Linked DNA regions of Breoghania sp. L-A4. The main gene of each other region encodes a partner of the protein of the gene in region 2 in a complex. Links are inferred from orthologs where the notes say so. Each region holds a gene or a part of one and is shown on either strand. Other genes may lie near its edges.

Region 1 (4,340 bases), 610 kb from region 2 along the record:
CGGCTACTTCCTCGCGGGACTTTGGTGGATCGGCGGCGCCTTCCTTGTGGAGGCCGAGGATTTCGGCTGGATGATGCCGTTTGCCGTTCTCATCATGCCGGCCGGCCTGGCGCTGTTCTGGGGCTTGGCTGTGCGCTCGCGGCAACGTTCTGGTCGGACGACTGGCGCAGGATCGTGGCGTTGGCCATAGGTCTCGCGCTGGTGGAATGGTTGCGCGGGCATGTGCTGACAGGGTTTCCGTGGAACGCGCTGGGCGACGGTTTCGCCGCCAACACCCTGATGATGCAACCCGCGGCGCTGGTTGGTGTCTACGGGCTGTCGTTCCTGGCGGTTCTGATCTTCGCGTGTCCGGCGGTGATCACCGATCCGCTGCCGCAATCCGACCGCGGACGTTTTGCCTTCCCCGTTGCGGTGGCGCTGCTCTTCGCCGGGCTTCTGGGCTATGGGGCGGTGCGTCTTGCGGGTCCGGGCAGCGAGGATGTTGCCGGCGTGCGTCTGCGTCTGGTGCAGCCGGCGATCGCCCAGGGCGACAAGTGGGTACCGGAGAACCGCCAGTGGATCTTCGAGAGCTATTTGTCATTGAGCGTCGGGGCCGATGGCGCGGCTTCCGGTGATGGAAACGAATCCGGGCCTGACGCCAACGGCTTGGACGGGATCACCCATCTGATCTGGCCGGAGTCGGTGTTTCCCTTCCTGCTGACCGAGGAACCGGAGGCGCTCGCCGCCATCGCCGCCCTGCTGCCGGAGGAGACGACCCTGATCACCGGCGCGCTGCGCGCTGAGGGCGCGGGGGGCGCGCGCGCATTCTTCAACAGCATCTACGTGATCGCCGGCGACGGCACCATCCGCGACGCTTACGACAAGGTGCATCTGGTGCCGTTCGGTGAATATCTGCCATTGCGCGGGCTTCTGGAGTCGCTCGGTCTCGAGAATCTCACCAAGACGCCGGGCGGCTTTTCGCCAGGGTACCGGCGGCGCCCGATGACCGCCTCTCCGGCGCCGGCGTTTTCCCCGCTGATCTGCTACGAGATCGCTTTTCCCGGCAATGTGGTGGGCCGCGACGGGGCTCGTCCCGGCTGGATGCTCAATGTCACCAACGACGCGTGGTTCGGCGAAAGTATCGGTCCGTATCAGCATCTACACCGGGCGCGGTTGCGCGCGGTGGAAGAAGGCCTTCCTGTGGTGCGCGCCGCCAACACGGGCATTTCGGCGGTAATCGATGCCCGCGGGCGCATCCGCGGCAGCCTCGCGTTGGGAAACACCGGGATCCTCGACGCGCCGCTTCCAGAGGCGGATCCACCGACCGTCTATGCGCGGCTGGGCGATATGCCGCTGGGCGCGATGCTGCTGCTGGCATTGGGCGTGCTGCTTGGCGGCCGCATTTTCACGGCCCGCCACGACAGCGCCGGGCGCATGGAGTGAGCGGATCCGAGGGCTGATCTCTTGCCCACGGCACCCGCGCAACGTGCGTTTTTCCCGCTCCAATTGACGGAGTGGTGCGCGTACGGGCATTATCCGGCACTCTCCGTTCAATTGCGGATACCCGCGCCGCACGGCGCGCGGCGTGTTCACAGGGCGAAACAGGAAAGCGCGGGCGGACAATGCCGACAAAGAAGACACCCAACCCCATTGATGTCCATGTGGGCAGCCGTGTCCGCTTGCGCCGGATGATGCTCGGTATGTCGCAGGAAAAGCTCGGGGAGCACCTGGGCATCACGTTCCAGCAGATCCAGAAGTATGAAAAGGGCACCAACCGCATCGGCGCCAGCCGTCTGCATCACATTTCCACGGTGCTGAATGTTCCGGTCTCCTTCCTGTTCGAGGATGCACCCGGAAACCAGGCGGATTCGCCGGGTTTCGGCGAGGCTCAGCCGGCGAGCTATGTGGTGAATTTTCTCTCCAGCGCGGAAGGCCTGTCGCTGAACAAGGCCTTTGTGCGCATCGAGGAGCCCAAGGTGCGCAAGCGCATCGTGGATCTGGTGCGCGCTCTCGCGGGTGAGGATACCTAGTCGGGCGCGGGGCGGCGGGCATGTGCCGCACGTTGGCGGCGACGGCTTTCAAAGCCGGCTTTTTCCGCGGTTCGCCCGCGCGCCGCGGCGTCGGCGCGCGCCGCTGGCGAAGACATTGTTCGCACCCTAAAGGCTTGACCTTCACGGGAAACCCTGCAACCTGCAATTTCTGCGCGGCGGCGGATTGCGACATCTCCCGCCGTTTCTTTTCGCAAAATCGACTGTTTCCCAGAAGGACCGTGACCGTGGCCCGCCAAGACTATCTCTTCACAAGTGAATCCGTGTCCGAGGGACATCCGGACAAAGTGTGTGACCGGATCTCCGACACCGTCGTCGATGCGTTTCTGTCACGACTCCCCGAAGCGCGTGTGGCTTGCGAAACGCTGGCGACGACGAACCGCGTCGTAATCGCGGGGGAAACCCGCGGCCCGGCCGAGATCAGCCACGACCTTCTCGCGCACAAGGCACGCATGGCCATCAAGGACATCGGCTACGAGCAGGACGGTTTCCATTGGGAAACGGCGAAGATCGACGTGTATCTGCACGCGCAATCCGCCGACATCGCCCAGGGCGTTGACGCGGCCAACAACAAGGACGAGGGCGCGGGCGACCAGGGCATCATGTTCGGTTACGCCTGCCGCGAAACGCCGGAACTGATGCCGGCGCCGATCCTGTTTTCGCACAAGATCTTGCGCGTGCTCGCCGAAGCCCGCAAGTCGGGCAAGGAGCCGGCGCTCGGCCCGGATGCCAAGAGCCAGGTCACGGTGCGCTACGCCGACGGCAAGCCCATGGGCATCACCTCGATCGTCCTGTCGACCCAGCATCTCGATGAGACGCTGACCTCCGACGACATCAAGGCGATGGTCACGCCCTACATTACCGACTGCCTGCCGGACGGCTGGATTTCCAGCGAGACCGCATGGCACGTCAACCCGACCGGCAAGTTCGTCATCGGCGGACCGGACGGCGACTGCGGGTTGACCGGCCGCAAGATCATTGTCGACACCTACGGCGGCGCGGCTCCGCATGGCGGCGGCGCCTTCTCCGGCAAGGATCCCACCAAGGTTGACCGGTCGGCCGCCTACGCCTCGCGCTATCTGGCCAAGAACGTGGTCGCCGCCGATCTGGCGGACCGCTGCACCATTCAGCTTTCCTATGCCATCGGCGTCGCCGAGCCCCTGTCGGTCTATGTGGACCTGCACGGCACCGGGCGAGTCGACGAGGCGAAGCTGGAATCCGGTCTGCGCGAGGTCATGAACCTGACGCCGCGCGGGATCCGCGAGCATTTGCAGCTCAACAAGCCGATTTACGCCCGCACCGCGGCCTATGGTCACTTTGGGCGCGAGCCGGAGGCCGACGGCGGCTTCTCGTGGGAAAAGACCGATCTGGTCGACGCGCTCCGCGGCATCATTTCCTGACGCGCAGTCGCTTTGTGTAGCGGCGCGCCGACGGGCCGCCGCATTGATCCGACAGCCGGCCCCATGGGGCCGGCTTTTGGCTGATCGCCGTTGGTATTATTGTACGAGCATGAGCGAACATAAAAAGACCGCGCTGTTCGGGCGGCGCAAGGGCAAGCCGTTGCGGGCCCGCCAGACCGCTCTGATGCGGGAGTTGCTGCCTCAGTTGGAGATCGATGTCTCCAGCCCGATCGAAGGCGACCTGCGCGGGCTGTTTTCAGCTGACGTCGACGCGGTCTGGCTGGAAATCGGCTTCGGCGGCGGCGAGCACCTGATCCATCGGGCGGGCGAAAACCCCCAGGTCGGCTGTATCGGCTGCGAGCCCTTCGTCAACGGAATGGCGAAGGCCGTATCGCGGGTGGCAGAGCAGGCGCTGGACAACGTGCGGCTGCTCAACGACGACGCAGGGCTCCTGCTTGACCAGTTGCCCGAAGCCTCGGTCGATCTGGCCTATCTGCTCTACCCCGATCCGTGGCCCAAGAAGCGCCACTGGAAGCGGCGCTTTGTCGGGCCGCGCAACCTCGACAGACTGGCGCGCGCGCTGCGCCCGGGCGCGGAGTTCCGGTTCGCCAGCGACATCGAGAGCTATGTGAACTGGACGCTGCAGCACCTGCATGCCCATCCGGCGTTCGAGTGGCGCGACGCGGCGGCTGCCGACTGGCAAACGCCGTGGGAGGGCTGGCCGGGCACCCGCTACGAGGCCAAGGCGATCCGCGAGGGCCGCACCCCGGCCTATCTGACCTTCCGGCGTATCTGAGAGCGCCGTAAACCGGTCAATTGTCGGACCCGCGCAACTGCGGGCTTGAACTGGCGCGCCTTTCGACTATATTCACGCCAAGTTCAAATTCTCATCGGCCTATCTAAGGGCAGTTTG
Region 2 (7,782 bases):
ACAGCACCATGGCGAGGCTGCGCGCCACCGACAGCATGCCGAGCGTGACGACGAACGGCGGCATGCCGACCACGGCGATCAGCAGGCCGTTGACCAGTCCGATGCAGAGCGAGGCGCTGATCGCCAGGGCGAAGGCGATCCAGATCGGGTGGCCGGCCGCCATGACCACGCCGGTGATGATGGCGGAGACCACGACGGTGGAGCCGACCGACAGATCGATGCCGCCGGTGATGATGACGGCGGTCATGCCGATGGCGATGATGGCGACGAAGGCGAAGTTGCGCGTCACGTTGAACAGGTTGCGTTCCGTCGCGAACGTGTCCGTTGCCACCGCCAGCGCCAAACAGCACAGCACGGCCGCCAGCGTCACCCAGACCGTCTGCCGGCCGGCCAGCCAGCTCAGCCAGTTGGCATGCGATCGTTGCCGGATTGCGTCCTCGAGCTGCGTCGCCATGTTGATCCTCCCTCTCGGGCCTCAAGCCCGCTCGATGGCTCCGGTGATCAGTCCCGTGACTTCCTCGGGCGAGCTGTCGGAAATGCGCTTGTCCGCGACCTTGAGGCCGCGCCGCAGCACCACCAGCCTGTCGCAAACCTCGAACACATCGGGCAGCCGGTGACTGATCAGCACCACGCCGATTTTCTGATCCTTGAGCCGGCGGATCAGGTTGAGGACTTCGGCCACCTGGCGCACGCTGATCGCCGCGGTCGGCTCGTCCATCAGCACGATGTTCGGGTTCGACAGCCGGGTCCGGGCGATCGCTACCGCCTGGCGCTGGCCGCCCGACATGCGCTTGACCAGATCGCGCGGCCGGGTTTCCGATTTCAGCTCGGCGAACAGCGCGGCGGCGTGCCGGTTCATCGCGCCGTAGTCGAGGATGGACACGGGCCCGAAGCGCCGCTTCGCTTCGCGGCCCAGAAAGATGTTGGCCGCCGCGGTGAGATTGTCGCACAGCGCCAGATCCTGATAGACGATCTCAACGCCGTGTTCGCGCGCGTCCTTGGGGTCGTGGAAATGGGTGGGGGTGTTGTCGATGCGGATCTCGCCGGAAGACGGGCGGAAATTGCCGGCGATGATCTTCACCAGCGTCGACTTGCCCGCGCCATTGTCTCCGACAAGGCCGACGACCTCGCCGCCCGCCAGCGCCATGGAGACATTCTCGAGCGCCCGGATGGCGCCGAAATGCTTTGAAATCCCGATAAGCTCCAGAAGCGCCATGTCGCCCTCTTTCCCCGATTTTAAATAAGCATTTCCGCATTCATGCATTTGATTTGAAAAGCTTTTGCAGCACGCTTTTCCAAAGCCAGCGTCGTTGACGCGGCAACTTCATAATAGTATTATTATTAATACTAGCGATATCGAGAAAGAATTGACATCTTTCATGCATGACCCTGCGGAAGGCGTCCGGTTGGAGCTTTGGCGGGGCTGGATGAATGATGCCCGGGTGCGGCTGTGCGACGGATGGATCCGGCCCGGCGCTCCCGGACAAACGGCCAGGCAAGGCCGTGGCCATCAAGAGCCGAATACCAAAAGACGGTTGCGGGATTGATGACCACCACCGTCCGCACCAGGGAGGAAGACATGAAACGGGCATTCGCACTGTTCGCTGCAGTGTGCCTGCTGGCGTTGACAGCAGGCGCCGCCGCGGCGCAGGACAAGAAGATCCTGGCGATCGTCGTCAAGGGTCTGGACAATCCATTCTTCGAGCAGATCAATCTCGGCTGCCAGAAGTGGCAGGCCGAAAATCCCGACAGCGAGTACACCTGCCTCTATACGGGGCCGGCCTCCAGCGCCGATGAGGCGGGGGAAGTGCAGATCGTCGACGACCTGCTGACCCGCGGCGTTTCGGCCATTGCCATATCGCCATCCAACGCGCCGGCCATGGGCAATCTGATCCGCCAGCGGGCTCCCGACATCCCCGTGATGACCATCGACGCCGACTTTGTCGAAGCCGACCGGTCCCTGCGGGCCACCTATCTGGGCACCGACAACTACCTGATGGGCGTCAAGATGGCCGAGTATGCGGCCAAGCTGAAACCGGCCGGCGGCACGGTCTGCCTGCAGCTCGGCAATGTCGCCGCCGACAACATCAACGCCCGCGCGGCGGGGTTCCGCGACACCATCGCCGGCACCAAGGATGTGGACCGGCTCGACGGTCAGAACGGCTGGACGGAGATCTCGGGGTGCCCCGTGTTCACCAACGACCAGATCGATCTGGCCAATCAGCAGATGGCCGACACATTCACGGCCAACCCGGATCTCGATGCCTTCATCCTGGTGGGCGGCTGGGCGCAATTCGCGCCGCAGGCCTATGCCCAGGTTACCGATCAGGTGATGGACAAGCTCGAGGCGCGCGACCTGATCATCGTCGCCGGCGACACGCTGCCGCCGCAGATGCAGGCGCTCAAGGACGGGCGCAGTCACGTGCAGATCGGCCAGCGGCCCTTCGAGATGGGCTATCGCGCGCCCAGCGTGATGATCGACCTGATTTCCGGCAACCAGGTTGAGGACCCGCTCTACACCGGGCTCGACGAGTGCACGATCGAAAACGTCGCCGAATGCGTCGCGAAATAAAGCGCCGGAGCTGAAACCGGCGTCGGCACAAATCCGAAGCGCTTGGGGCGTTGATCATGCGGCCCTGCGCGCCTGCCGCGAAGGGGTGGCTCTAGGGCCGCCCCTTTTGGCGTGCGCGCCGGATCCGTCAGCCGCTCAGTAGTGCGGCGGTTTTGTCACGGGCACGTTGCCATCACCGAGATCGTTCAATTCCTCGACGTGCTCCACGAGCGCGGTCATGCGCCGGTTCAGCCGTTCGATCTGGCGCGCCTGTTCGGTGACGACGCCGTTCAGTTCGTCAATCGTGTGCGCCTGGTGGGCGACCTCGGTTTCCAGTTTTTCGAGGCGCTCGCGCGTGTCGTCGCTCATGCCGGGTCCCGCCGTTCGCTGGCTCGTGTTTCTCGATGTGACTTATCAAACGCGTACCGCAATGGGAACGCGAGCGGAAAACAAAAAGGGCGGCCCGAGGACCGCCCTTTCGATTTCGCGATGGACAGGACTTCCTAGAAGTCCATGCCGCCCATGCCGCCGCCCGGCATGCCGCCGCCGCCCGGAGCTTCCTTCTTGGGGAGCTCTGCAACCATGGCTTCGGTGGTGATCAGCAGGCCGGCAATGGATGCCGCGTCCTGGATCGCCGTGCGCACGACCTTGGTCGGATCGATGATGCCGGCCTCGATCATGTTCACGTAGGTCTCGTTCTGAGCGTCGAAGCCGAGGCTGTCGTCGCTCTCCATCAGCTTGCCGACGACGATCGAGCCTTCAACGCCGGAATTGTCGGCGATCTGGCGGATCGGGGCTTCAAGCGCGCGCAGCACGATCTTGATGCCGGCCATGATGTCGGGATTGTCGGAGGTGAGCTTGGAGACCGCACCCTTGGCGCGCAGCAGCGCCGTGCCGCCACCCGTCACGATGCCTTCTTCCACGGCCGCGCGGGTCGCGTTCAGCGCATCGTCGACGCGGTCCTTCTTTTCCTTCACTTCGACTTCGGTCGCACCGCCGACGCGCAGGACGGCAACGCCGCCGGCGAGCTTGGCGAGGCGCTCCTGGAGCTTCTCGCGGTCGTAGTCGGAGGTGGTTTCCTCGATCTGCGCCTTGATCTGGCCGACGCGGCCCTGGATGTCGGCCTTCTCGCCGGCGCCGTCAACGATCGTGGTGGTTTCCTTGGTGATGGAAACCTTCTCGGCGGTGCCGAGCATGTCGATGGTGACGTTCTCGAGCTTGATGCCGAGATCCTCGGAAATCACCGTGCCGCCCGTCAGGATGGCGATGTCTTCCAGCATGGCCTTGCGGCGATCGCCGAAGCCCGGCGCCTTGACGGCGGCGATCTTCAGGCCGCCACGCAGCTTGTTGACGACGAGCGTGGCCAGGGCCTCGCCTTCGACGTCTTCGGCGATGATCAGCAGCGGACGCGAGGACTGAACGACCGATTCCAGAATCGGCAGCATCGCCTGCAGGTTGGAAAGCTTCTTCTCGTGCAGGAGAATGTAGGGCTTTTCCAGATCGGCGAGCATCTTGTCGGCGTTGGTCACGAAGTACGGCGACAGATAGCCGCGATCGAACTGCATGCCTTCGACGACTTCAAGCTCGGTCTCGGCGGTCTTGGCTTCCTCGACGGTGATGACACCCTCGTTGCCGACCTTCTGCATGGCCTCGGCGATCATGTCGCCGATTTCCTTGGCGCCGTTCGCGGAGATCGTGCCGACCTGGGCGACTTCGGCCGAGGTGGAGATCTTCTTGGAGCGTGCCGTCAGGTCCTTGACGACTTCGGTAACGGCCATGTCGACGCCGCGCTTCAGGTCCATCGGGTTCATGCCGGCGGCGACGGCCTTGACGCCTTCACGCACGATCGACTGGGCCAGAACGGTGGCGGTGGTGGTGCCGTCGCCAGCGATGTCGTTCGTCTTCGAAGCGACTTCGCGCAGCATCTGTGCGCCCATGTTCTCGAACTTGTCTTCAAGCTCGATTTCCTTGGCGACGGTGACGCCGTCCTTGGTGATGCGGGGAGCGCCGAAAGCCTTGTCGATGACGACGTTGCGGCCCTTGGGGCCGAGCGTCACCTTGACGGCGTTGGCCAGGATGTCCACGCCGCGCAACATGCGGTCGCGGGCATCTGTCGAGAACTTGACTTCTTTAGCAGCCATGTTGACTTCTCTCTAAAAACTGTTGGTACGAAAAGGATCCGAAAGGGGCGCCCGCTGTTAAGCGATCACGCCCATGATGTCGGATTCTTTCATGATGAGCAGGTCTTCACCGTCGATCTTGACCTCGGTGCCCGACCATTTGCCGAACAGGACGCGGTCGCCGGCCTTGACGTCGAGGGCGACGAGCTTGCCGGCGTCGTCACGTGCGCCCGGGCCCACGGAAACGACTTCGCCTTCCTGCGGCTTTTCCTTGGCGGTGTCGGGAATGATGATGCCGCCGGCGGTCTTCTCTTCGGAATCAACGCGGCGGATGACGACACGGTCGTGTAGCGGACGGAATGTCATATCTGGCTCTTTCCTCTCCTGGAGCGCCCCTCTTGGGCGGCGCTGCCATTGGTGATGCCGGAATACGGGTGCAGGGATGTCCCTGGTGCATTGTTAGCACTCATTGAAGGTGAGTGCTAACTGCTGCCCCGATGTAGTTTCGGCCCGCGCTTTTGTCAATGCGGTGGATGGCGAAAAGCGCGCGTGGTGTGGAGCTGGGGCGCGATGCCGGAAGGCGAGGATGTGCGCGTTGGTGCCGCGGTGCGTGTCGGGGCCGCTCGCATAAAGCGACAATGCGGCGGACCGGCGCATCGCGAAATGCAATTCGTATTGGCGTCCTGGGAATAGGCGGTGCACGTTCACTTGCGTCCGTGGTTAACAGGACCTTGCTACAAAAGAGGACCCGCAGGCACCGTTTTGGAATTGCGAAGCGGAATTTCGCAAACCGCATCGCATCGCGCGCTGTGATGGCCGAAACCGGGGGCTTTCCAATTCGTTTGACTTCGTTTGATTGCTTGGCTTTGCGGCCCAAGTTCGTTGATTTCCGCCTGAGGTACGGACTTGTACGAAGTATTTGTCGGAAATATTGATGAAAATTTTAATAAACTAAAGAATTCGCATAAACAACTTGGAAAGGAGAGTGCCGGGATCGGGGTGCGTTAACAAAAAATGCTGGTATTGATTGGGGAAGTTGAGCTGGTGTTTCCGGCCACATGGAGCTTCCTACGATGTTCAATCAGATGTTCGCCCCGATTTTGGCAAAATTCCGCAAAGACGATCGCGGCAATATCGCGATTCTTTTCGGACTTACGATCGTTCCGGTGGTTTTCGCCGTCGGTGCGGGCATTGACATGTCGCAAGTCGTCTCGGCCAAACAGCGTGCGCAGATAGCGGTGGATTCCGCCGCGCTCGCCATCAACACCCAGGCGTACGCGTCGATCACGAACGACGCGATGACGGCCGCGGCCCGCGCGGAGTTCGAAGCGAACTTCAATGTCCGCAGCGGCACGATTGCCGACTTCTCCGCCAGTCGCAACGCGGATGGGGCGGTCAACGTGACTGCCGAAGTCAGCGTCGGCACCGCCTTCACCCCGCTGGTCGGCATCGACGCTCTCAACTTTGTCGTGCAATCCGAGACAATCGTCGGTGACGCCAGCTTCGATGTCGTCATGGTCCTCGACAATTCGGGTTCCATGGGCGGCACGAAAATCACCACCTTGAAAGAGGCGGCGAAAGACCTGACGGCGACATTGCTGGCCGTGAACGCCACAAGCCCGGTCCCAGATCGCGTGAAGATCGGTCTGGTTCCGTTCACCGCCTTCGTCAACGTCGGCGCCGACAAGGCGGACGCCGCCTGGATCGACGTGAACGGCCTGTCGCCGGTCAACGGCAACAACATGGCCACCAACACGCCGCGCCTGGATCTCTTCAACCAGATCTCCGGCGTCAGCTGGCAGGGATGTGTCGAGGCGCGTCCGTATCCCTATGATGTGCGGGACACGGAAGCTAGCGATGCGGTTCCCGAGACGCTGTTCGTGCCCGAGTTCGCGCCCGACGAGCCGGACGAGGGCGGTTACATTCGCTACGACAACTACCGCTCCTACAGCTATTCCAACAGCTGGATCGACGACGATGGCGGCACCTGCACCACCAGCGTATCGGGCCTGGGTGCGGACGCCCATACCGCGAAGCAGCAGCGGATGTGCAAATACGATGGCGCCTCCTTCAGCTCCTGGGACAATGGCGTGAGCCGGGGTCCCAACTATGGCTGCAAGACGCAGCAGGTCACGCCGTTGACCACCAGCAAGGATACGGTCGACGCCGCGATCGACGCCATGGTCGCCGATGGCTACACCAACATCCATCAGGGTGTGATGTGGGGATGGCGGGCGATTTCGCCGCAGGCGCCGTTTACCGAGGGCCGCGCGATGAACGATCCCGCCAATCCCGGCCACCGGCGCATCATGATCGTCATGACCGATGGCGCGAACACCTACGAGTGGAACGACAGGAACCCGAACATCTCCAAGTACAATGCCTATGGCTACGTGCCGGAGAACCGGACGGGCATCGACTACAACAACAATGGCGATGTGACGGATGTGATGGACACGCGGACCGGAGAGGCCTGCGCCAACGCCAAGGCGGACGGCGAGATCGAGGTCTACACGATCGCCTTCCAGATCAGCGACACGGTCACGCGCAACATGCTGCGTGATTGCGCGACCACGCCGGAGATGGCCTATCAGTCGGACTCGGATGCCGAACTGCTGGTGGCGTTCCAGAACATCGCCAAGGAAATCAGCAAGCTGCGTTTGGCGCGCTAGATTGAGATCCGTCAGAGAGCTGTGGTTTGAAGACCGTATCCCTGACAGCGCAACAGGTTGATCGACAAATTGGACATGCCGCGCCGATACCGGCGCGGCATGATTGATTCGTGGGCGTGTCGTCGTTTGGGAGGACGTGGGTGGTGTTACTCTTCGGACGTGGCGCCCGAAGCGTTGAGGGCGGCGAGCAACTGCCTGTTCAAGGACGACGCCGGGAAGATCCGGTGCAGCATGGCCTTGGGATCGGTGCCGAACTCCGGGTGCTGGCTGACGAGCTTCTTCGCAAGCGCCCGCCGCCGCGCCGTGTCGCCTTCGCCGTGCGCGACGAGGATCCGCGCCAGAAGTCCCGACAGCGTGTCGTCGTGCTCGATCAGGGCTACTTCCCTGCGGGCGAGCTCCATGTCGCCTTTGCCACAGGCCGCGAAAACGATCATCGTGT

Evidence for each region.
Region 1: the proteins of groL (region 2) and metK are in contact, whole or in part, in a cryo-EM structure (PDB 8P4O), measured with the Escherichia coli proteins. The link is inferred for Breoghania sp. L-A4 from one-to-one orthologs.

What each region holds. Positions count from the first base shown.
Region 1 is NZ_CP031841.1:342,183-346,522, forward strand. The notes cover bases 1,344-4,340. They hold metK (methionine adenosyltransferase), read left to right. Parts: upstream 1,344-2,254; coding sequence 2,255-3,427; downstream 3,428-4,340. Other genes in these bases: lnt (apolipoprotein N-acyltransferase), read left to right, coding at 1,344-1,422; D1F64_RS01655 (helix-turn-helix transcriptional regulator), read left to right, coding at 1,602-2,009; D1F64_RS01665 (tRNA (guanine(46)-N(7))-methyltransferase TrmB), read left to right, coding at 3,537-4,223. Outside these bases: D1F64_RS25270 (hypothetical protein), read left to right, coding at 1-190; more of lnt, read left to right, coding at 172-1,343. UniProt on the Escherichia coli protein: Catalyzes the formation of S-adenosylmethionine (AdoMet) from methionine and ATP.
Region 2 is NZ_CP031841.1:946,353-954,134, forward strand. The notes cover bases 2,374-5,294. They hold groL (chaperonin GroEL), read right to left. Parts: upstream 4,693-5,294; coding sequence 3,055-4,692; downstream 2,374-3,054. Other genes in these bases: D1F64_RS04435 (sugar-binding protein), read left to right, coding at 2,374-2,572; D1F64_RS04440 (SlyX family protein), read right to left, coding at 2,708-2,920; groES (co-chaperone GroES), read right to left, coding at 4,750-5,037. Also shown: D1F64_RS04425 (ABC transporter permease), read right to left, coding at 1-454; D1F64_RS04430 (ATP-binding cassette domain-containing protein), read right to left, coding at 476-1,216; more of D1F64_RS04435, read left to right, coding at 1,580-2,373; D1F64_RS04455 (pilus assembly protein TadG-related protein), read left to right, coding at 5,757-7,343; D1F64_RS04460 (hypothetical protein), read right to left, coding at 7,490-7,782.